3 regions of the Sphaerisporangium sp. NPDC049003 genome follow, and region 2 is predicted to be linked to each of the others. Evidence: riboswitches for the same ligand, from Rfam matches in the RefSeq annotation. Region 2 holds a riboswitch; each other region holds the start of a gene.
What was found. Region 2 has a riboswitch for cyclic di-AMP ahead of ACGFIV_RS13735 (C40 family peptidase). Riboswitches for the same ligand answer to the same signal wherever they lie in the genome.

Region 1 (7,254 bases), on a different contig from region 2:
GCGCGTGCGGATCTCCTTGAGCACCTTCTTGAGGCGCTCCTCGAAGTCACCGCGGTAGCGGGAACCGGCGACCAGCGCGCCCAGGTCGAGGGTGTAGAGCTGCTTGTCCTTGAGCGTCTCGGGCACCTCGCCCTTGACGATCTTCTGGGACAGGCCCTCGACCACAGCGGTCTTGCCGACGCCGGGCTCGCCGACCAGGACGGGGTTGTTCTTGGTCCTGCGGGACAGGACCTGCATGACCCGCTCGATCTCCTTGTCGCGCCCGATCACCGGGTCGAGCTTGCCCTCGCGGGCGGCCTGGGTCAGGTTGCGGCCAAACTGGTCCAGCACAAGCGAGGTCGACGGAGCCGACTCCTGCGGGCCGCCGGCGGCCGCGGGCTCCTTGCCCTGGTAGCCGTGGAGCAACTGGATGACCTGCTGCCGGACGCGGTTGAGGTCGGCGCCAAGCTTCACCAGCACCTGAGCGGCGACGCCCTCGCCCTCACGGATCAGGCCGAGGAGGATGTGCTCGGTGCCGATGTAGTTGTGACCCAGCTGCAAGGCCTCGCGGAGCGACAGCTCAAGGACCTTCTTGGCGCGCGGGGTGAAAGGAATGTGCCCCGACGGCGCCGACTGCCCCTGGCCGATGATCTCCTCGACCTGCTGGCGCACACCCTCAAGACTGATGCCCAGGCTCTCAAGCGCCTTGGCGGCCACGCCTTCGCCCTCATGGATCAAGCCAAGAAGAATGTGCTCAGTGCCGATGTAGTTGTGGTTGAGCATCCGGGCCTCTTCTTGGGCCAGGACGACAACCCGCCGTGCGCGGTCAGTGAACCTTTCGAACATCTCGTCGCTCCCTCACAGAGCGGTCAGGCAGCTCGGGATATCCGGGCCCGCCGCATCCGCATGCTAGCCCCGACCGGTGACCGCTCTATACAGGAGACGTTCCCCGAGAGCAGGGCGTTCACGCTCCATCCAACTACTGTTGGGGGGTCACATGTTCCCGCTACGCCGCAAGCGAACGACGTTTAACTCCGCCGATTTACGTGAACCCCTCGGCCGCGCGCCGGGCGATCACGCTCGGATAACACGATCATGCGGCTATGACGGCGATTGATGACCCAACGCCGCCATAGCCGAGTGATCACAAAGGGCGCGTCAGTGTGCCGCTTCGTACTGCTCCACCACGGAGGAGGCAATACGACCGCGCTCACTCACGGAGATCCCGTGGGCCTTGGCCCACGCGCGGATCTCCGAGCTCTTTTCCCGGGACGGACGCTGGCCGCCGCCGCGCTTACGACCGCGGGTGGAGGTGCCCTCGGCCCTGCGGGCTCCGGAGACGAAAGAGGACAGCGCCTCGCGCAGCTTCTTGGCGTTGTCGCCGCTCAGGTCAATCTCGTAAGCGGAGCCGTCAATCGCGAAGGTGACAGTCTCATTGGCCTCGCCACCATCGAGGTCGTCGATGAGTATCTTCTGGATCTGCGTGGCCATCTGGCAATCCTTTCGCAGAGCATTGTTCGATTCGCCAGCTAAACATATACCCGGTAACCCTGGCTGACAATTCAAGGAACCTGTGGATTCACGGGGAACGTGTCGCCGTACCCGCCGGGTCAGTCGGAAGAAGCCTCAGACGACTTCCCCGAGGCTTCCGCCTCCTGCCGCCTGCCCTCCGCTTCGGAACGCATCAGCTTCACGACGCCGATGATGACCACCGCGGCGACTACCGCAGGTGGTATCAACGCGGACAATACATCGTTCATTGATCCTCGCTCCACGCGGGGGGGTGGCATTCACCGGGACCCCACGTTAATTGTCACACGAGACTCCCTGAGTCTGTACCACGGTTGCCTGATCAGGGAGTCAGGATCCGACTCTATCCCCACAGGAGGTCAGCGCGGGTTGCGGGGCGACGGCCCATACCCGCCGAAGGACCGTTCCAGAGCTTTCTCCGTCTCTCCAGCCGTCTTACCGGATGGCCCTGGAAAGGTGATCCCCCTGAAAACACGGACGGGACGGCCGCAGCGCGACCGCCCCGCCCATAAAGCTGATCTCAGCGCGGCGCCTTGACGACAACCGTGCCCGCGAGCTTGTCGTGCAGGCCCTGCTGTAGCGGCTTGTCGATGAGGATTAGCACGCCCAGCACGAGGACGAAGAGGGACGCGAGCCATCCCAGGACGGGAATGCCGTAGAGAGCCATCACGCCCGGGTAGATAGCGGAACGCTTCATCACCAACGACGAATCCAGGGGTCCACCGCCGAGCGCGGCAAGGCGGATCTTCATGACCTTCTTACCGATGGTCTGACCGTCCTTGGAATGCAGGACATAGTCGTAGGCGGCATAGGCGCCGAACGCGATGATCCCCGCCAGCAGGCCCGGGAGCACCAACGAGCCCGTCGGATTCGCGAGGATGTCCGCCACCGACGGCCTGAAGATCGACGTCAGGATGGCGGTCAGGATCGCGTACACGATGCCGAAGATCACACCGTCGATGATCCGCGCCACAAGGCGCTCCCACCACTCGGCGAGCGGGGCGGGCACTCCCGGCGGAAGCGGGGCGCCTTGCGGGGCGCCGTACGGCGGCGGAGCGCCGTACGGGTTGCCGTAGTCCCCGCCCTGGGGGTTGCCGTACGGCTGACCGGGCGGCGGGGGAGGCTGGTAGGGATTGCCGGGGGGCGGTTCTGCCGTCATTAGAGCACCTTTCGCGACAAGCGTAGAAGCTGCGGTTCGTGCAAGGTCCTATCGCATGTACGTGTATGTCCGTTACCGGTTCGCCGACTTCGTCGCCGGGGCCCCGGAGCCTGCCGTGCGCGTCCTCCCATGAGCGCCGCCCTGGAGTTCAGGGTGCGGTTGCCCGGGATTTCACCAACGGGTCGCCTGAGGGTCTCACGGATCCGGCCGGGGGTCTCGCGGAACGGTACGCGAGGGGCATCTTGGACAGAACACGACGCCAGGAGCAGGTGCCCACGGGTGGGCGCGGACAGAAAAGGGCCGGGGGATGACATCCCCCGGCCCTCTCGCCGGCCTTATTTGACCTTGACGACGATCGTGTTCACGGCCTTGTCATGAAGGCACTGCTGGAGCGGCTTGTCCCAGAACTGCCACAGAACGTTCACCAGGCAGAAGATCGAGCCGATCCAGTTCACCACAGGAATCCACTGGAGAATCTGCGACGGCCCCCAGAGCACGGCCGCGCGCTTGATCGCCACGTCGGTCGTCAGACCGCCGGCGTCCAGCGTGCCGCCCACAGGGACGACCTTGATCCCCATGAGGATCTTGCCGACGGTCTGCCCGCGCTGCTTGAGCATCACGACCTCGTAGGCGATCCAGATGGCTCCGACGAGCAGCGAGATCAGCAGCGACGCGAGGAAGGCTCCGCTCGGCGGGGTGATCACCCCCGTGGTGGCGTTGTAGCTGACCTGGATCACGATGATCGCGTTCAGCACCATGCTGATGATCACGTACGGGATCATGAGGATCACCCCGTCGATGAGGCGGGCGACCAGGCGCTGCCACCACTCGGCCAGAGGCGCCGGCGCGCCCGGAGGCTGCGCGCCCGCCGGGGCGTAGGGCTGCTGGTAGCCGCCCTGCGGGTAGCCCGGCTGGCCGTAGCCCTGCGGGGAGTATCCCTGCTGGCCGTACTGCGGCTGCTGGCCGTAGCCGGCCTGCTGCTGCCCGTACTGCGGCTGGCCGTACTGCTGATCGCCATAGCCCTGCTGCTGGCCGTACTGCTGCTGCCCCTGTTGGGCCTGCTGGCCGTACGCCTGCTGGTCCTGGCCGGGCTGCTGGCCGTAGCCCTGCTGGCCCTGCTGGCCGTACTGCGGCTGCTGGCCGTAGCCCTGCTGACCGTAGGCCTGCTGCTGGCCGTAACCCTGGCCCTGCTGAGGCTGCTGGCCGTAACCCTGCTGGCTCTGCTGGCCATACTGCTGCTGGCCGTAGCCCTGCTGCCCGTAGGGCTGGCCGGCGCCCGGCTGCGAGTCGTGCTGACCGTACGCCTGCTGACCCTGCTGGCCGTACGACTGCTGGCCCGGCGACTGGGACTGCTGGGGATGGCCCTGCCCGTACGCTCCGGTGCCGCCCTGCTGCCCGTAGGCACCCTGCTGGCCGTACGGCTGCTGCTGCCCGTAGGACTGCTGGGGGTAGCTGTTCTCTGATGTCGGCTGGGGACGGTGAATGACCGTCACCTCCGGGTCGGCGTTGTGCTGCTGCCCATATTGCGGAGATCCGGAGAACGACTGATCGTCCTCCGGTTCGTCCCGTGGGTACGGCGGCTGTCCGGTGCTCACCGTGTCACCTCACTTCGGCTTCGCATGCGGCATATGTCAGACACACATGCTGTGGTGTTGCCCAACGTAGCGACAGTGGCATCAACAGTCACCTTTCCATCGCGTCATCCCACCGGTCAAGATCGCGGGATCAAATGGAGAAGCATGCGTGTGTTACCGAGAGTGTTCGGCTTGACGTGTTCCAGATCGAGGAACTCGGCCACGCCCTCATCGTAGGAGTCCAGCAACTCGGCGTACACCTCCGGAGACACCGGAGTGCCCTGGACCTCCTCGAACCCGTGTCTGGCGAAGAAGCCGACCTCGAACGTGAGGCAGAAGACCCGCCGCAACCCGAGCTCCCGCGCGGTGTCCAGCAGCGCGGCCACGATCATGTGCCCGATGCCGAGGCCGCGGCGGCTCTCGTCGACGGCGACGGTGCGGATCTCCGCGAGGTCCTCCCAGAGCACGTGCAGCGCCCCGCAGCCCACCACCTCCCCGCCGCTCTCGGCGACCCAGAACTCCTGGACGTCCTCGTAGAGGGTGACGGTCGACTTGCGCAGCAGGCGCGGGCCGTCGCCGGAATAGGTGTCGACCAGTCGCCTGATCGTCCGGACATCGGGAGTGCGTGCTCGCCTGACGACGAGCGTGCTGCCGGCGCGTCCGGGCTCCACGACCTGCTCCATGACCGGTCAGCGTATCCGGCCCCTGAGGCGGGACTCCCCCAGTGGCAGGGGTTCGCGCGCCATAACGGCCGGACCCAAACCCCTTCGATCCTAGCCTCCGTCGCGCTGGGTAATCGGTCGAGCGCCGTGCGTCGAAATCGCCGGTCTTGTTGACATTTCATAGTCGACGCGGAGGCAGACCTGCGACTTTCTGCGCCAACCGACCCCCAAAGACTCGTAAAGCCAGGGTAACGTGGGCCCGTCGTCGCAGCGGGCGTGATCTTCTCGTGATGCGTCGGTTGTGAAACCTCAACAGAATTCGCAGTTCTGGTTGAGCAGGAACCTCGACTGCACTAGTGTCCAGCGTCAATGTCGGTCATCGCCTAGCGGTGGCTGAAACCGCCTAATCCCGGCCACATCCAACGTGGCGGGGAACCGGGGACCCAATGGTGAGAGACGGGGCGACCCGGCGGACCACCACCCCTGGGGTGAATCCGAGCGGGAGGCATCGCGTTCCTCCATGATCACGCGCTCGGTAGGGCTACTCCGGCCCGAACCCGTCAGCTAACCCGGTAGGCGGCAAAGGAGAGGAGCTTGTTGGTGCAGCCTAGGCGCACGCCTGGAAAAAGCGCGGGCAGGCATGCCCGCTCCCGAGAACGGAGCCCGCGTTCCTGGCTCGGCACGGTCCTGGGAGCGCCCCGACGCCTCCCGCGCCGTATCGCGCTCGTCACCGTCACCCTGACGGCCGTGACCTTCGGGTCGCCCCTGATGAACGCCACCGCCGATCCCAAGCCCAGCCTGAACCAGCTGAAGACCCAGGTCGAGCACCTCTACAACGAGATCGAGTCGCTCACCGAGCAGTACAACGGCCAGAAGGAGCGTCTCGAGCAGGCGCGGCGCTCGGCCGACCTCGCCAAGAAGACGCTGGCCAAGAGCCAGACCGATCTGGAGGAGAAGCGCCGCAAGGCCGGGCTGTACGCGCAGGACGCCTACATGACCGGCGGCATCGACTCCTCGCTGGCGCTCGCCATGTCCGGCGACCCCGCGGGCTACCTCGACCGGGCGGCCACGACCTACGCCCTCCAGTTGCAGCAGGGCGAGGAGGTCTCGCAGATCACCAAGGCCATGGACATGGCCGAGCGCGCCAAGGCGAGCGCCAAGGCCCGCGAGGTAGAGGTCAAGCAGCTCGTCACCGACCTTTCGGTCCAGCGCGACAAGATCCGCGCCCTGGTCACCAAGACCGAGACCAGCCTGTTCAGGCGGGCGCTCTCCCAGGTGGGCCAGTCGTTCGGCAGGGCGACGAAGGTCGACATCCCGATCCCGGGACAGGGCAAGGCCGCGGAGGCCACCAAATGGGCGCTGACGCAGCAACTCAGGCCGTACGTCTGGGGCGCCGCGGGCCCGACCACCTTCGACTGCTCCGGCCTGGTCATGTGGGCCTACCAGAAGGTCGGCATCAGCCTGCCCCACTACACCGGCGACCAGTGGACCGCCGGCACCCACGTGAAACGGGAGGATCTTCGCGCCGGCGACCTGGTCTTCTTCTATAGCGACCTGCACCACGTGGGCATCTACATCGGCGGCGGCATGATGGTGCACGCGCCTCACACGGGTGACGTGGTGCGGGTGGCCCCGCTGGGCAACCGGCCGTTCGCCGGCGGCGTGCGCATCGCCGACTGACAGTGCCCCAAGATGTCACAGGTGCCCGTACGGGCCTGGGGCAGCCGTCGAGGCGACACGGCGGGCAGGCGGTGGTTCATGCCTGCCCGCGTGCTTCCCTCGCCACACGGCGCGCACGCTCGGCTGGATCAGCCCACGACGCGCCGTCCTCAGCCGGCCGCCCTCGGTCAGATGAGCCTGCGTCGCGCCGCCCAGGCCACCGCCTCGATGGCGGTGGCGACGCCGATGCGATCGCAGATGCCCCGGAGGCGCCGCCGCACCGTGCGGCCGCTCACGTCCAGCCGGCGACCCACTCTGTCGACCGTCACGCCCTTGGCCAACTCGGCGAGCAGAAGAAGATCATCGTCGCTCAATCCCACACCGTCTGATCCCGGGGGAATGTCATTCCCCCGGGAAACCAGATCCGGATACGCCATCGGGTGTCCTCCCCCACGACGAACTCGGCAACATACTGAATGCTTCGGCCCGCCCGTCAGGAACGGTAAACGCCATCTCGAAAGGTCGTCAAGCGCCGACCTCGATACGCGTTCCGTTCGTGATTGACATACCAGTCCATATGTGAACTACTCATGACATGTCTGCGAACCTATAGGTTGGCCGGACACCGACCGAGATCAGCGTGAGCACCCGTCACGGCCCGGCGAGACGCGACCGCGGTCCTGGTGGATGG
Region 2 (7,254 bases):
GACCTCGGCATGCCCCACGACGCGGCGGCGGAGTTCCTGCGCAGGCTCGACGAGGACGTCGCCCTGCGCTCGCTGCCCGTGCTCGCCCACCACACCCGCAAGCTCACCCGCCCCCAGGAGAACCTGCTGCAGGGCCGCTCGCGCACCCAGCCGCTGGAGCGCCTGCCCAGCCTCGACGAGCTGCGCGAGCGCATCACGCTCCACCTGTCGGCGAAGGGGCCGGGGGACGTCCTGCCCCTGGTCCAGGCGAGCCCCGACGAGGTGGCGCGCGCCGTCGAGAAGGTCGACAGCGGCCTCCTCGGCCGCAAGGTGCTGGTGATCGACGACGACGTGCGCAACGTCTTCGCGCTGACCAACATCCTTGAGCTCCACGGCATGCAGGTGCTCTACGCCGAGAACGGCCGCAAGGGCATCGAGGTGCTCATGCGCAACGACGACGTCGACCTCGTGCTGATGGACATCATGATGCCCGAGATGGATGGGTACGCCGCGACGGCCGCGATCCGCGAGATGCCGCGCTTCGCCAACCTGCCGATCATCGCGGTCACCGCCAAGGCCATGCACGGCGACCGCGAGAAGACCCTCTCCTCGGGGGCCAGCGACTACGTCACCAAGCCCGTGGACGCCGAGGAGCTCATCGACCGCATGCAGCGCTGGCTGGAGCTGTGAGACCCGCGCCGGGCCGGTGACCGGCCAAGCCGAGCGGTCGGCTGAGAGGTCATCCGAGGCCCTCGGCCGAGCCGGCGCCGGTGAGGCCGGGGTCGGCCAGCACCTCGGCGAACCGCTCGGCCACCAGGTCCCAGCGCCATTCCCGCTCGATCCACGCCCGGCCCCGCTCGCCCATCTCGCGGGCGCGGACCGGGTCCTTCAGCAGGGCCGTCAGGGCCGACGCCACGGCCGCCGGATCCTCGCCGTCCACCACCACGCCCGTCTCGCCCTCGCGGACCGCGTCGGGCGCGCCGCCCGAGGCCCCCGCCACGACCGGCAGCCCGGTCGCCGACGCCTCCAGGTACACGATGCCGAGGCCCTCCACGTCGAGTCCTCCCAGCCTCGTGCGGCACGGCATGGCGAACACGTCTCCGGCGTCGTAGTAGGCGGGCAGGCGGTTCCACGGCACCGACCCCGTCACGATGACCGAGTCGCTCAGCCCGCCCGAGCTGATCGCCTGTTCGAGGGCGGCGCGTGACGGCCCGCCGCCGACCAGCAGCAGCACGGCGTCCGGCGCCTCTGCGAGCACCGCCGGCCAGCAGCGTACGAGCGTGTCCTGCCCCTTGCGCGGGACCAGGCGCGAGACGCACACCACGACGGGCCGGTCGCCGATCCCCAGCGACGCCCGCACCTCCGCGCCGCCCGCTCCCCGGTGGAAGACCCCGGTGTCCACGCCGGGCGCGAGCCGTACGAGCCTCTCGGGCGGCATCACCCGCGCCAGCCTCTCGCGGGTGTAGTCGCCGAGGTAGGTGATCACGTCCGCGTGCGCGCCGATCCTCGCGAGCAGGCCCCGTGCGACGGGCACACCCGCCCAGGCGGCCTCGTGGCCGTGGGTCAGCATGACCACCCGCCGCGCCCCCGCCGCGCGCATCGCGGGCGCCAGGATGCCGAGCGGCGCCGCCGCGCCGAACACGACCGTGTCGCACGCCTCCTCGCGCACGAGCGCGGCGGCCCGCCTGGCGACGCCGGGCACGGGCAGCATCAGGGAGGTGGGGTGCCGCACGACCCGGTACGGCTGGCGCGCGTCGAACTCCTCCCAGCCGTCCCACCGGGAGGCGTAGACGATCACGGAGCCCGGCGGGCGGCGTACGGCGAGCGCGTGTACGAAGGCCTGGATCCCACCGGGCCTCGGCGGGAAGTCGTTGGTCACGACCAGCGTCCTCGCGTGCCCGGGGTCGCGCCCGGCCGGGGTCACGGCTCCGGCAGCCCGTGCAGGCGGGCCCAGGAGCGTGCCAGGGCGAGGCGCTGCGGGCTCGTCGGGTGGGACGCGTACATGAGGTACTCGAAGGCGTCGGGCGACAGGTCGGAGATGTTGGTCACGGCGAGGCGCTTCTGCATCGCCGCGAACGTCGCAGGATCGCGGGTCAGGTCGAGCGCGTGAACGTCGGCCCTGGCCTCGATCTGGCGGCTGACGACGTTCTCCGCGGGACCGGAGAGCAGGGTGGCGAGGCTCATCAGGCCCAGCAGCAGCCCGACCGCCCGTGGATCGGCCGCCGACCCGACGCCCGCGCGGCGCCTCAGCGAGGGGAGCGAGACCACCAGGAACAGCAGGCAGGCTCCGGCGGCGGCGCCGAGCGCGCCGACCAGCGTGCCGTAGAGGACGTCGCCGTTCTTGGCGTGGCCGAGCTCGTGGGCGACGACCAGCTCGACCTCGCCCGCCGGCGCCCGCAGCAGCGTGTCGTACACGACGATGCGCCGCGTCGCCCCGAACCCGGAGACGTAGGCGTTGAGCGCGGTGGTCCTGCGGGAGGCGTCGGCGACCAGCACGTCCTCCACGGGGACGCCGTCGCGGTTCGCCATGGCGATGAGGTCGTCGCGCAGCCGTCCCTGCGGGAGCGGGGTGAAGTCGTTGAACAGCGGCTCGACGACCACCGGGTAGACGAACGAGGCGACCACGGTGAGCAGGAACGCCCCGGCCGCCGCCGGGACCCACCAGCGCCGCGGCGCCCGGCGCGCCAGCCAGACGACGGCCAGCACCATGATCGCGACCAGCACGGTCTGGACGCCGAAGGTCTTGAGCCGATCTGCCGACCACGCGGGCCAGTGCTGCGTGGACAGGCCGAAGGCCCGCAGGCGGGTCTCGTACCACATGCCGAGCGGCCACTTGATCAGCAGGCTCACGGCCGAGAGCGCGAGGACGCCGAGCAGGACGCGCAGCCACCACGGGCCCCTGAGGCGGCCCACGACCCACGCGCCGAACGGCGTGAGGACCAGCACGCCCGCCACGACCAGCGTCACCGCGAGCGAGAGGTACACAGGGACGTTCACGGCGGCGTCGAACGCGGCCGCGCGGGCGATCTGCCCGGGGGTGAAGTCGCGCGCGGGATCGGGCGTCACGGCCGGGGCGGCGCCCGGCAGGGACCGCCACGGCGTGGTGACGGCGACCACCGCGGCCACGGCCACGCCGAGCGCGACGAGCGCGATGCCCGCCGCGCGCGCTCCCCCGCCCGTGCGCACGACGCCGCGAACCTCCTCGATCAACCCCGCCACGTGACAGCCCTCCTCACCCGGCCGCTCACGGCACACCTCGGGCGCACCGCCCCCGTGGCCACCGGCCCGCAGGCCCCGCGACTCCGGCACGCGGCCGCCGTGACCACCGGCCCTCTCCCCTCGCCCGCGCCGCGCCTCGGGCGCGCCCGCGGCGTCACGAGAGCTCACTCCGGACGTACTCACGCCAGGCGGCGGTGAACTCCTCCGTGGTCATCCCCAGAGCCCGGCCGAGCGCTGTCCGCGGGTCACTTCGCATGGACTCACGGTAGAGGGTCACAAGGGCACGCTCGCCGAAGCGCCCCGCGACATACCGGCAGGCGAGCCACGCCTCCTCGTACGCCTGCGCCAGGCGCGCGGAGCCGGCGGCGAACGAGGACGGGCCGGGTAGCGCCGCAGGCGGGCTCCCCGCGCGCACCTCGGCGGCCAGTTCCGCCGCGGCCGTCGTCACGGGGATCCCCGCGCCGAGGTAGCCGACGTAGTCGGCGAACCCCTCGATCAGCCACTTGGGGGTGTGGCCGTCGGCCGCCGCCCCGGTGGCGACGTGGGTGAGCTCGTGGGCCAGGACGACGTCGCGGCCCGCGTCCGTCAGGCGGGCGAAGGAGCGCGGCTCGATGATCACGCGATCGGTGCCGGCCACCGCCGCCAGCCCGCTCACCGTGGCGGGCGCGGCGAGCCGCGCGGCCTGATCGGTGGTCGCGGGGACCAGGATCAGCGGCCGTACCGGCCCCGCGACCCGGGCGACGGTCAGGGCCGCGCGGTCGGCCCTGCGGGCGAGATCCGACAGGCCCGCAAGGCCCGACAGGCCCGCGAGGCCCGGTCCGGCCGGGGCGCCCGCGCCGCCCTGAGCGCCGCCCGGCCGGCCGATGACCAGGGAACGCTCGCCCTGGACCACCTCGGCCCCTGACCAGATCTCGGGATGCTCGCGGATCACCGCGTGCGCGAGGGACAGCGGGCCGCCGGCGCCGGGAGGACCCGTCAGCGCGGCCAGCAGCCCCGCCAGTGCGGCCCAGAGCCAGACGACGCGCATGCGGGCAATCTACCCGCTGCCTCCGGCGAACCAGGCCCGTCCCGGGTACGGCCGGGAGACGTCTGAAGGCCCGTCCCGGGAAAGGCCGGGAGGTGTGAAGGCCTGTCCCGGGTGCGGCCGGACGGGTGAAGGCCCGTCCCCGGTACGGCCGGGACGCGCGTGGGCCTGTCCATGATCCGGAGGGTCAGGGCCGCCGGGGGACCGGCCGGGGACGCGCGAGGGCCCCGTCCGCCTCGATGGAGGTGGACGGGGCCTTCACGGCCGTCGCGTGGTCAGCGTGCGGGCGGGGAGGCTTCCCGGGAAAGCGGTCCTGGGAAGTCCCCTGGCACGCGGGTCACGCTCCGGGGCGGACGGCTCCGACGAAGCTGACCTTGCGGTAGCCGTTCAGCTTGTCGATGCGCACCCTCGCACCGCTGTGCGGGGAGTGGATCATCTTGCCGTGCCCGACGTACATGCCGACGTGACCGAGACCGCTGAAGAACATCAGGTCGCCAGGCTTGAGGTTCTTCCAGGAGATCTTCTTCTTCACAGAGCGGAACTGGCTGGCCGCGATGCGAGGAAGCTTCACGCCGGCCTTGCGCCAGGCGTACATGACGAGGCCTGAGCAGTCGAACGAGCCGGGGCCGCTGGCACCCCACCGGTACGGATCGCCGAGCTGCTTCTTGGCCGCGGAGACGGCCGTGTGCGCCTTGATTCGCTGCCTGGCGGCCTTGCTCAGCTTGGAGGAGCTCTGAGGGGCGGCCACCGTGGCGGCGTCAGCCGCCGTCGCCTGTATCGCGACCGCCCCGGCGGAGGCCGTCATGGTGAGCACGGCACCGCCGAGGGAGAGGCGGGCGAAGCGAGACAGACGGGGGTTTTGCGTGGTGCTGGACAGGATCGCTCCTTGGTTCTTCCACTCACGCCTACCGGGTTAGCTGACGGATTCGGGCTTGGAAGTCGCCCTACGGCGCCAATGGCGCCGATTCACCCCCTGACCCCACATTTAGGGCCAATTGGGTCCCCGGCTCCGTGCTCCTTGCCGCACGGATTCGGCAGGTCACCGCTGCCCGCGGTCCTGATTCGCGCCTTGTTTTCGACGGCGGTGACCAATGGATTCGTTCTGCTGGCGCCGGTCGGCCGACCGGCTTTGCTCACGACGGCATGGCGTGCTCGCCGCGGGCCAGAAACTACACAGATCCTCAATTGGAGGCAAAGCCTGAGCCAAGTCCGTAGATCAAATAGGGGTGATCAATAACGGATATCCCCTGCAAACCAGGGGCCTCGTTTACCTAAATGTGATTCCCCTCACATATCCCGAAACAGCACCAGTTGTGAGTCACATCCGTCACTCCGGCCCCACGCGTCGGCGATCTTCCGCAGGGGCCTGGTTCCGCAACCGCTCTTTCGCAACAGCTCTTGCACAGCAGTTGTTGCGCGTGTCAGCCTGATGCCATGGACCAAGAGAACATCCGCACGATCACCGACTCACGGGTGCTGGCCGCCCTGGCGCATCCCCTGCGGCGTCGTCTCATGGACGTGCTGAAGGTGGACGGCCCCTCGACGGCCAGCATGCTCGCCGAGCGCACCGGTCAGGCGGTCGCCAACGTGAGCCACCACCTGCGGGTGCTGGGCGCCAGCGAGCTCATCGAGGAGGCCCCCGAGCTTGCCCGCGACCGCCGCGAGCGCTGGTGGCGGCTGGTGTCGGCCGGGGTGCGCTGGACCACCGCCGACTTCGGCGGCGACCCCGCGTCCGCCGCCATCGCGAGTGCGGCGGAGTCCCTCAACCTCGACCACCACGTCAACCTCGTGCGAGCCTGGTACGCCGCGGGCGAGGACGAGCGGGCGATGTGGCGAAACGCGCCGTTCTCCACCGACAAGTGGCTGCGGCTGACCCCGGCCGAGCTGAGCGAGATCGAGCAGCAGATCAACGACCTCCTGCGCCGGTGGGCCACCCGCGAAGTGCCCGACGACGGGGAGCGGCGCGACCCGGTGTTCCTGTTCGCCTTCGGCGTCCCGGGGCAGCCGTGAGCGGAGCCGTCACCAGACCCCCCGCCCCGGGCGCCGTCCGCCGCCGCAGAGGCGGCCTGCTGCGCGACCGCGACTTCCGGCTGCTGTGGGCCGGAGAGACCGCCAGCGGCTTCGGCAGCACCCTCACCAGTGTGGCCCTGCCACTGGTCGCGATCACCGTGCTGCACACGAGCACGTTCTTCGTGGCCCTGCTGACGGCGGCGGCGTGGCTGCCCTGGATGATCATCGGCCTTCCCGCCGGGGCGTGGGTCGACCGCCTCCCCCGGCGGCCGGTGATGCTGATCTGCGACGGCGCCTCGCTGGTGCTGTTCCTCAGCGTCCCGGTCGCCGCCTGGTGGGGCCGGCTGACCATCGGCCATCTGCTGGCCGTCGCGCTGCTCGCCGGCACGGCGAAGGTGTTCTTCCAGACCGCCTACCAGGTCTACCTTCCCGCGGTGGTCCGCGACGCCGACCTGCCGGAGGGCAACGCCAAGCTCCAGGGCGGCGAGTCGGCCGCCCAGGTCGTGGGCCCCGGCGTGGGCGGCATCGTCGCGCAGCTCTTCGGCGCCGTCACCGGCCTGCTGGTCGACGCGGCGACGTTCCTGATCTCTGCGCTCTGCCTGCTCGCGATGCGGACCCGCGAAGCGCCCGTCAGCCGGGAACGCCGGTCGGCCACGCTGAGGCGGGAGATCGGCGAGGGACTGGCTTTCGTCGCCCGTGACCCCTACCTTCGCGTGCTCACGGTCTTCGGGGCCGTCAGCAACCTCGCGCTCATCGGGTATCAGTCGATCCTCATCGTCTTCCTGGTCCGCGAGGTCGGCGTGAGCTCCGGCACGGCGGGCGTCCTGATCGCGGCGACCAGCCTCGGCGGCGTGGCCGGCGCCGCGAGCGCCACCTGGATCGCGCGGCGCGTCGGAAGCGCTCACGCCCTCATCGCGTGCGAGATGGCAGGAGCCCCGTTCGGGCTGCTCATCCCGCTGGCGAGCCCGGGGTCCGGCCTGGCCTTCGCGGTGGCGGGCGGCCTCGGCGTCGTCGCGGGCGTG
Region 3 (7,254 bases), on a different contig from region 2:
GCCCTCGGTTCCGGGGCCGGTGGAAGATTGTTTTGACCGGGAGTGTTCGCTGGAGGGGTGGCGAATTGAGGATCGAAGGGGGTAAACCATGACACGCGCGATCGTGTTGCGGTCACGGCCCGTCGGCTGGCCGACAAAGGACAACTTCGAGCCGGTCGAGCTGGAGCTCCCGCCCCTGCGCGAAGGCCAGATCCTGGTGCGCGGCCTCTACATGTCGGTCGATCCCTACATGCGCGGGCGGATGAACGAGGGCGAGTCCTACGTGCCGCCCTTCGAGCTGGGTGAGCCGCTGCGCGGCGGCGCGATCGGCGAGGTGGTCGAGACCCGCGCTCCGGAGTTCCAGATCGGCGACATCGTCCTGCACGACTACGGCTGGCGGGAGCACGCCGTGCTGGACGCGCCGGAGGCGCGTGGGATCACGCCACTGCCGGGAGTGCCGCTGTCCGCATACCTCGGGGTGCTCGGCATGCCGGGCCTGACCGCGTACGTGGGCCTGCTCGACATCGCGGCCTTCAAGAAGGGTGACACGGTGTTCGTGTCGGGGGCCGCGGGCGCGGTCGGCAGCCTGGCCGGGCAGATCGCCCGCCTCAAGGGCGCCTCCCGGGTCGTCGGCAGCGCCGGTTCCCCCGCCAAGGTCGCCTATGTGATCGAGAAGCTCGGCTTCGACGACGCGTTCGACTACAAGGCCGAGGGGCCGGTGGTCGAGCAGCTCAGGCGGGCCGCCCCCGACGGCATCGACGTCTACCTCGACAACGTCGGCGGCGAGCACCTGGAGGCTGCCATCGAGGTGTTCCGCCGCTACGGGCGCACCGCGGCGTGCGGGGCCATATCCGTCTACAACGCGGCCGAGCCGGTCTGCGGCCCGCGCAACCTCTTCAAGATCGTCGGCAAGCGGCTCACGCTGCGCGGCTTCATCGTCGGGGACCACGCGGACCGGAGGCCCGACATGATCAGGGAGGTCGGCGGGTGGCTCCAGGAAGGCAAGATCACCTTCGAGGAGACCGTCGTGGAGGGGCTGCGGAACGCCCCGGACGCCTTCATCGGCATGCTCCGAGGGGAGAACCTCGGCAAGATGATCGTTCGACTGGCCTAACGTGCATATCCCCCTGATCACGGGGAAAGGGCCATAAAGGGGGTGAGCCTTAATGGACCAGGACGAGCTGCAGTCGCTGACGCCCAAGGAGCTCCACGACAGGGCGGTGCGCTACGCCGTGGCGCACGGTGACTTCGGCTTCCTGTGGGAACTGCTGAAGGTGATCCCGGCGGCCGAGGCCGCGAGCGGTCACGGGGATGAGACGGCCAACGATCTCAGCCGGGTGTCGGCGCTGCTCAGCGACGCGATGGCCTCCGGTGAGGGCGAGCTCGGGGAGGCGCTGCGTCCCGTCTACCTCGCCTACCTTTCCGAGCACCCCGACGCCTGAGCGTTCCCCGCCGGCTCTAGGCTCCAGAGCATGGCATCGGTGAATGTGGAGCGTACTGACAACGGCTTCGTGGCGCGCAACGCGCGCGGAGCGGAGGTCGCGATGGGCAGTGGTGACGAGGAGGGTGTCTTCACCCCCGTCGAGCTACTGCTCGCCGCGGTCGGAGGCTGCAACATCGTGACCGTCGAGCCGCTCACCGCCCAGCGCGGGCACAGGCTCGTACGGCTGGCGATGACGGTCGAGGCCCAGAAGGCCGAGCCCACGCTGCTCGGCCCGGTCACGATCACGTACGACGTCGAGCTGCCCGAGGGAGACGCGGAGGCGGACGAGGTCTTCCGCGCCGTGGCCCACCGGGTCCACGAGCGGCACTGCACGGTCAGCCGCTCCCTGGAGAGGGGCACCGAGGTCAAGGTCGAACTGCCCGAATAGCCGCTTGGCCCGGCGGGTCCGGCCGTACCCGGTCATCCCAGCGAGTTAGACCGAATCTATACCCGGCGATGACGAGTAGCTCAGGCCCCGGTATGTAGTGTTAAGGCAGGTCAAGGGGGATGCGACCAGCCGCCCGAGAGGGCGCCGCAGAGCTTTTCGCCAGAAGGACGCGGTGGGGGACCGCGTCCGTACAGCGGGACCGCCCGATGCGTTTGGGGGAAGGCATCGGCGCTGGACCGTGAAGATCGGGGCCGGACAGGCGGGGGACTGTCCGGCCCCGATTCATGTCTCCCGGCCCCTGATCTCCCCTGATCTCCCCGATCGTCGCGCCGCACGTCCTCTATAAGCCCCGATGTCTGAAATATAGGGGTTTGTGGTGCGAAGGTAGATCTAATAATGCTTTGTAGCACTTTCGTTTGCTTTGTCCTGACTCGGTGGGTAAGGTTTCAACCACGAAAGGGGCGGTGACCTGGTCTTCAGTCCGAAGGCCGCCGCCCCAAGTGTCGAATCTCCAGGGCCACACCAGGCCCGGGGGAGCCGGGGACCCAAATCTCTTGGGGTGAATCCGCGTGAGCGGTAGGGCGACTCCAAGCCCGAACCCGTCAGCTAACCCGGTAGACGTGATTGGAGAGGAGACCCGAGTGGAGCACCCCACTCCGAGCAGTCATTGCACCGGGCAACCCTAGACCCGGATCTCGCCGTCAGAAGCGGCGGACAAGTCGGCTGGTAGCAGCCGTGCACGCGAGCGATCTACGCCCTCTGTGACACATGGTGGCAAGCCGCCACCGCTGACCGACCACGTACGAATGCGCGCTCAGCGCCGCGATGGACCCCACGAAGCCTCGCCTCACCCTGAGAGCGCTTTCCACCCCCCGCACCGAACTCCTGACCACTCGGAGCGCGGGTCCCCTTGTCTTCTGATGAAAGATCCTATCCTCCCATGCCTCCTTTCAAGATCACCCCCAAGTGTCGATGGACGTCCGGTGTCGCCGGCGTCGTCCTCGCCTGCGCCACCGCCGTCTGCGCCACGGTCTCGGCGCACGCCGACGACAAGCCCCTGAACCCCGTCGCGGTCCAGACCGAGAAGCCGATGCTGCTCAAGGGCTCCACCAGGGCCTCGTACTTCTGGGACGACGCCTCAGGACGCATGGGTGACACGGGACTTCCGGCCATCGGCAAGCCGATGCAGAAGGGCCTGTTCGCCAGCCCCAGCTGGCCTCTCGGCACCGAGGGATACGTCGTCTACAAGGACAAGAAGGCCCCGTTCTTCATCGGCGACCGAGGCCCGGGGATCCCGTCCGAGAGCGGCGTCATGCTCGACATCGACGGGAAGACCTTCGCGGAGCTGACCGGCGGTACCTTCAACAACTCCTCCCTGGTGGTCACCGGCTTCGCCGCCGGACACATCAAGGTCGACTACGTGATCACCAAGTGGGGCGACGGCGTGGGCAAGAAGAACTACCCCGTCCCGTTCTCCAACGGCGCGTGGGGCGTCTACGACACCAATCCCGCCACGCCCCCCACCCCGGTGGTCCTCGCCACCGGCTGACCCGGAGGCCTCCGCGCGACACGCCCGGCGTGGGCCCTGTGGGGAACCACCTGAAAAGCCCCACATCGCCGCTGAGGATGTGCGGAGCCTGGCCAGGACTGCTAAAGTCACCGTAGTCACGCGCCGCTAGCTCAGTTGGTTAGAGCAGCTGACTCTTAATCAGCGGGTCCGGGGTTCGAGTCCCTGGCGGCGCACCACGGCACCGGCCGATGACCTGGGCATTCTCCACTTGACGGAGGGTGCCCACAGTCATTTCCGGGCCTGTGTGGGGTCGTTGTGGGCTCTTTGGTCGCGACCGGGTCTCCGGCATGATCGTTGTCCCCCTTGCAGCAGTTCACGCTTGAGCGTGGCGTTGAACGCCTCCGCCAGGGCGTTGTCCAGGCACGTCCCTGTCCTGCCCGCCGATCTGCGGATCCGACAGCCGTCGCAGAGCGCCGCGAACTCGGCCGAGGTGTACTGACAGCCGCGGTCACCATGAAAGATCACGCCGTCGACCTGGCCGCCTCGCGCTCCGACCGCCGCCTTCAACGCGTCGCTGATCAGCTCGGTCCGCAGGTGGTAGGCGATCGACCAGCCGACCAGTCGCCGCGACCCGATATCGATCACCGTCGCGAGATACATCCACGAGTCACCGACCGGCAGATAGGTGATGTCCCCGCACCACCTCCGGTTGACCCCACCGGCTGCGAAGTCACGTTTGAGCAGGTCAGGGACCGGCGGAGCGAGTTCGTCAGGGATCGTGGTCCGCCTGCCCTTACGCAGATGCAGCCCGACGATGCCATGCACACGCATCAACCGGGCCACCCGCTCGGCGTTGACGCGCTCCCCGGAATCACGCAGGTCCGCGGTGATCCGCGGCGAGCCGTTCGTCCCCCCGAGGCGTCATGAAAGCGCCGGATCTTCTCCACGATCCGCTCGTCCTCAACGGCCCGCGCCGGCCGGCTCCCGCCCCAGCCAGGCGTAGAAGGCGCTGCGCGCCACGTTCACACCCGGCACAGCCGCTTGACCCCGTAGACGAGGCGGTAGGCGGAGATGAACCGCAAGCGGCCGATCAACGATCACCACCCTGCGTCCGCCGCGGGTCATCATTGTGGTCGATGGTGGCGTTGCTCAATGAGCTGTGCGGCCTGCGCGAGTGTCCCGGGGCTTCGACACTGAGTCCGAGCACGGCGGCGCCGTTGCACGGGGCCATGGTGCCGATCCATCGTCATGAGCCGCCCTACGCCGGTCAATCGGCGGCGGTTTCGTAGCAGAAGGCCGCCAGGGCGATCTCCCTGTCGTCTTCGTGAGGGGAACGGTGGTGAGGAAGGAGCTGGCCATGAAGTAGGGTCGGGCCGTCTCCTAAGTCAACGGCGACGCCACCAGGCGGACAGACGCCATGTTCACGGGTGTGCTGAAGCAACTCGGCGGCTGACAGTCCGCAGAGCTCAGGATGGACCCAGAGCGGACCTGCGGTCCCGTCCAGGAGAACCAGCACGGTGAGCTGGCAGGCGCCTTGATCGGTGTGCAGGCCGATGAAGTCGCCTCGCCCGTAGTACAGATAGGACGACACCACAGCCTGCACGGAACGGCCCAGCATTCCACCGAGCCGGTCCACCAGAGTGCGTTGGTGCAGGTCCCAGCGGACATCCCCGCCGGAGGTGTACCAGCCGGAGGCCGGGCTCGTTAGTTGGGCGTCATCCACCAATTTTGGGTCCCGCCGTATCCGGGTGTCCGCGCTAGCGCGAAGACGCAGGGCCTCTGAGCGCAAGAGTTCCTGTTCGCCGGGTGTCACCAGATCGGTCAGAGTTTGATGGAGGGCGCCCATCTGAGACACGGTCTCAGTCGAACTCACGGGCGCGGACGCCGCGGACGAAGGCAGTCCACTCTTCTTCGGTGAAGACGAGGACAGCGCCGGCCGGGTTCTTGGCGTCGCGCACTGCGGCCCCGCGCGTGCCGCGAGCGACCTCGACGCAGCCACCATCAGGGTTGCAGAATGACGATCTCCGGAAGTCCTGCGCCGTCCCGTTCTCGAGTTCCATCATGGAGTCCTCTCTGATCGGATACCGCAATGTTCTCGGCAAATGATAGCGAGGTAATCCAAAATCGGTGCAGGGCGGATGAAGGTGGTAAGGCGGATATGTCCAACCGGAATCCTTTAGGATGGCACTAATTCGACCAGGAAAGAGAACCGTAAGACGATGATGTGGCGCCGTATTTTCCGAGGCGATAGCGATCTTCGCGGCTGGCTTAGCTGGGTAATCCCGATACTCGTGGCCGCTGTCGTCGCGGTTGTCCAATCCGTATGGGGAGATGAGGCGCCGCTCCGGAACCTGGCCGATGCGTGGTCAATCACCGCCGTGGGTGTCATCGCCATCGACTCTTTCAGAGCCACGACGATGTCCGCACTCCGGCGCAGGCTCCTTTGGGCTTCGGTTATCGTAGCCGTGCTGGTGGTCGCATACATGTCGGTCGCCCTACATCGTCACCCGTGGGACTGGCTGTATGTGAGCGGGGTGATGACCTTCATCGTCAGCGTGGAGTTGAGTGAGACTCTGGGCCCGGCGTTGAACCATACAATGCGCGATCTGGTTGACAGCGGAATTCTGCGGCTTACCAATCGCGAGCTGCGTAGACTCCGTCGGGATCTGCGCCGGGTCTGCAAACGGTACCAAGTAATCGCGGGTACTGTGGTCGGCGTGGCCTTGGCCGCTGCCTGGTTCGCCTCCAGCGCGTCCAACTTCGCCTATATCGTTGTGCACAACCCGGCGGGGTTGGCCTTCCAGTCTTTGGCGGGCGTGGTTGCGGGCCAACGACTGGGAAGGATGGTCGCTTACGCTAGGGTGTGGCGGCTCGCGCCCCGGCGCGGATCCCTCTTCGACCCGATGCTGGAGCATCCCGACGGTGCCACCGGCTTGGGTCCGGTCGGCCGATTCTACTTCCGCCAGTCTATGGTGGCGGCACTCCCCGCGGTGTACCTGGCGATGTGGTGGTTTCTCATTCCCCTTCTTCCCTCGTTTCTCTGGCAGTGGCGAACACCCTATCTGGGGCTTTTGGCGATCGCCGTCATTTTCGAGATTCTCGCTTTTGTCCTACCGATGCGGGTAGCTCACCGGGTAATGCGTAACAACTCAGATCAATGGCGATTACAGGCCGCACGGCTCATTCCGCGTATTCGGGTGGCGCAGACATCGTTGACCGAGGTCGGAGAGGACCACGACGAGGTCAGCAAACAGCTCGAAGCCCTGCTGAACCGCTACCGGTTGCTTCTCGCAGCACCCACGTGGCCGGTCGAACCATCCCTGCGCCGATGGGTCACCCTCAACAATGCCGCGCTGTTCATCCCCTTCCTCAGCTACGCGCTCGGAGACAGCGCGTTGTGGCAGCAGATCGCCACGGTGGTCGGTGGGCTCAAACGCTGACGGCCGGGACCCAGGGCTCCGGCCGCGGTGGCCGTGCCGGTCAAGAAGGTGCGGAATCCGGGGCTGCCGACCGGGCAGATGGAGAAGATCGGGAAGGTGAAGGGGAAGCCGCCCAAGGTCATCGGCGTTGCCCAAGACGGTCGGCCGGGTCTTCTTCACCCGCGGCGGCCGCGACTACACCTGCGCGGCGACCTCCGCGAAGGGCACCGAGAAGAGCCTCGTCATGACCGCGGGCCACTGCGTGTACGACGTCGTCGGCCAGGCGGCCGTCAAATCGACCCCGCGCATTCTGTGGCGACGCTGGGGAGCCGGCGGATTCGTCGAGATGGCACGCGGCGTCGTCCGCGGCGCAGGTCAGGCGAAGCGTTCGATCGTGACGGGAATCAGCCCTTGGCCGCGCATCGCCTGCCTGTGGTGGTGGAGCAGCGCCCCGACGGCGGAGGCTGGGCCGGCG

Region 1: linked by a shared signal. The riboswitch ahead of ACGFIV_RS12810 (NlpC/P60 family protein) and the one ahead of ACGFIV_RS13735 (C40 family peptidase) in region 2 are both predicted to bind cyclic di-AMP.
Region 3: linked by a shared signal. The riboswitch ahead of ACGFIV_RS27130 (hypothetical protein) and the one ahead of ACGFIV_RS13735 (C40 family peptidase) in region 2 are both predicted to bind cyclic di-AMP.

What each region holds. Positions count from the first base shown of each region.
Region 1 covers NZ_JBICTU010000009.1:222,349-229,602, reverse strand. Annotated here, with positions in the region: gene ACGFIV_RS12840 (ATP-dependent Clp protease ATP-binding subunit) at 1-825, opposite strand, end outside; gene ACGFIV_RS12835 (Lsr2 family protein) at 1,138-1,470, opposite strand; gene ACGFIV_RS12830 (hypothetical protein) at 1,590-1,739, opposite strand; gene ACGFIV_RS12825 (RDD family protein) at 2,030-2,668, opposite strand; gene ACGFIV_RS12820 (RDD family protein) at 3,004-4,263, opposite strand; gene ACGFIV_RS12815 (amino-acid N-acetyltransferase) at 4,380-4,925, opposite strand; cyclic di-AMP (ydaO/yuaA leader) riboswitch at 5,295-5,499, shown strand; gene ACGFIV_RS12810 (NlpC/P60 family protein) at 5,505-6,584, shown strand; gene ACGFIV_RS12805 (LuxR C-terminal-related transcriptional regulator) at 6,752-6,943, opposite strand.
Region 2 covers NZ_JBICTU010000010.1:184,945-192,198, forward strand. Annotated here, with positions in the region: gene ACGFIV_RS13715 (HAMP domain-containing protein) at 1-669, shown strand, start outside; gene ACGFIV_RS13720 (glycosyltransferase family 4 protein) at 719-1,903, opposite strand; gene ACGFIV_RS13725 (M48 family metallopeptidase) at 1,900-3,366, opposite strand; gene ACGFIV_RS13730 (hypothetical protein) at 3,353-4,225, opposite strand; gene ACGFIV_RS13735 (C40 family peptidase) at 4,560-5,027, opposite strand; cyclic di-AMP (ydaO/yuaA leader) riboswitch at 5,110-5,269, opposite strand; gene ACGFIV_RS13740 (helix-turn-helix domain-containing protein) at 5,657-6,232, shown strand; gene ACGFIV_RS13745 (MFS transporter) at 6,229-7,254, shown strand, end outside.
Region 3 covers NZ_JBICTU010000026.1:83,178-90,431, forward strand. Annotated here, with positions in the region: gene ACGFIV_RS27115 (NADP-dependent oxidoreductase) at 89-1,093, shown strand; gene ACGFIV_RS27120 (hypothetical protein) at 1,146-1,421, shown strand; gene ACGFIV_RS27125 (OsmC family protein) at 1,452-1,850, shown strand; cyclic di-AMP (ydaO/yuaA leader) riboswitch at 2,342-2,487, shown strand; gene ACGFIV_RS27130 (hypothetical protein) at 2,791-3,399, shown strand; tRNA gene ACGFIV_RS27135 (tRNA-Lys) at 3,520-3,596, shown strand; partial or broken gene ACGFIV_RS27140 (IS3 family transposase) at 3,649-4,260, opposite strand; gene ACGFIV_RS27145 (hypothetical protein) at 4,628-5,206, opposite strand; gene ACGFIV_RS27150 (DUF397 domain-containing protein) at 5,220-5,423, opposite strand; gene ACGFIV_RS27155 (hypothetical protein) at 5,652-6,800, shown strand; gene ACGFIV_RS27160 (hypothetical protein) at 7,155-7,254, opposite strand, start outside.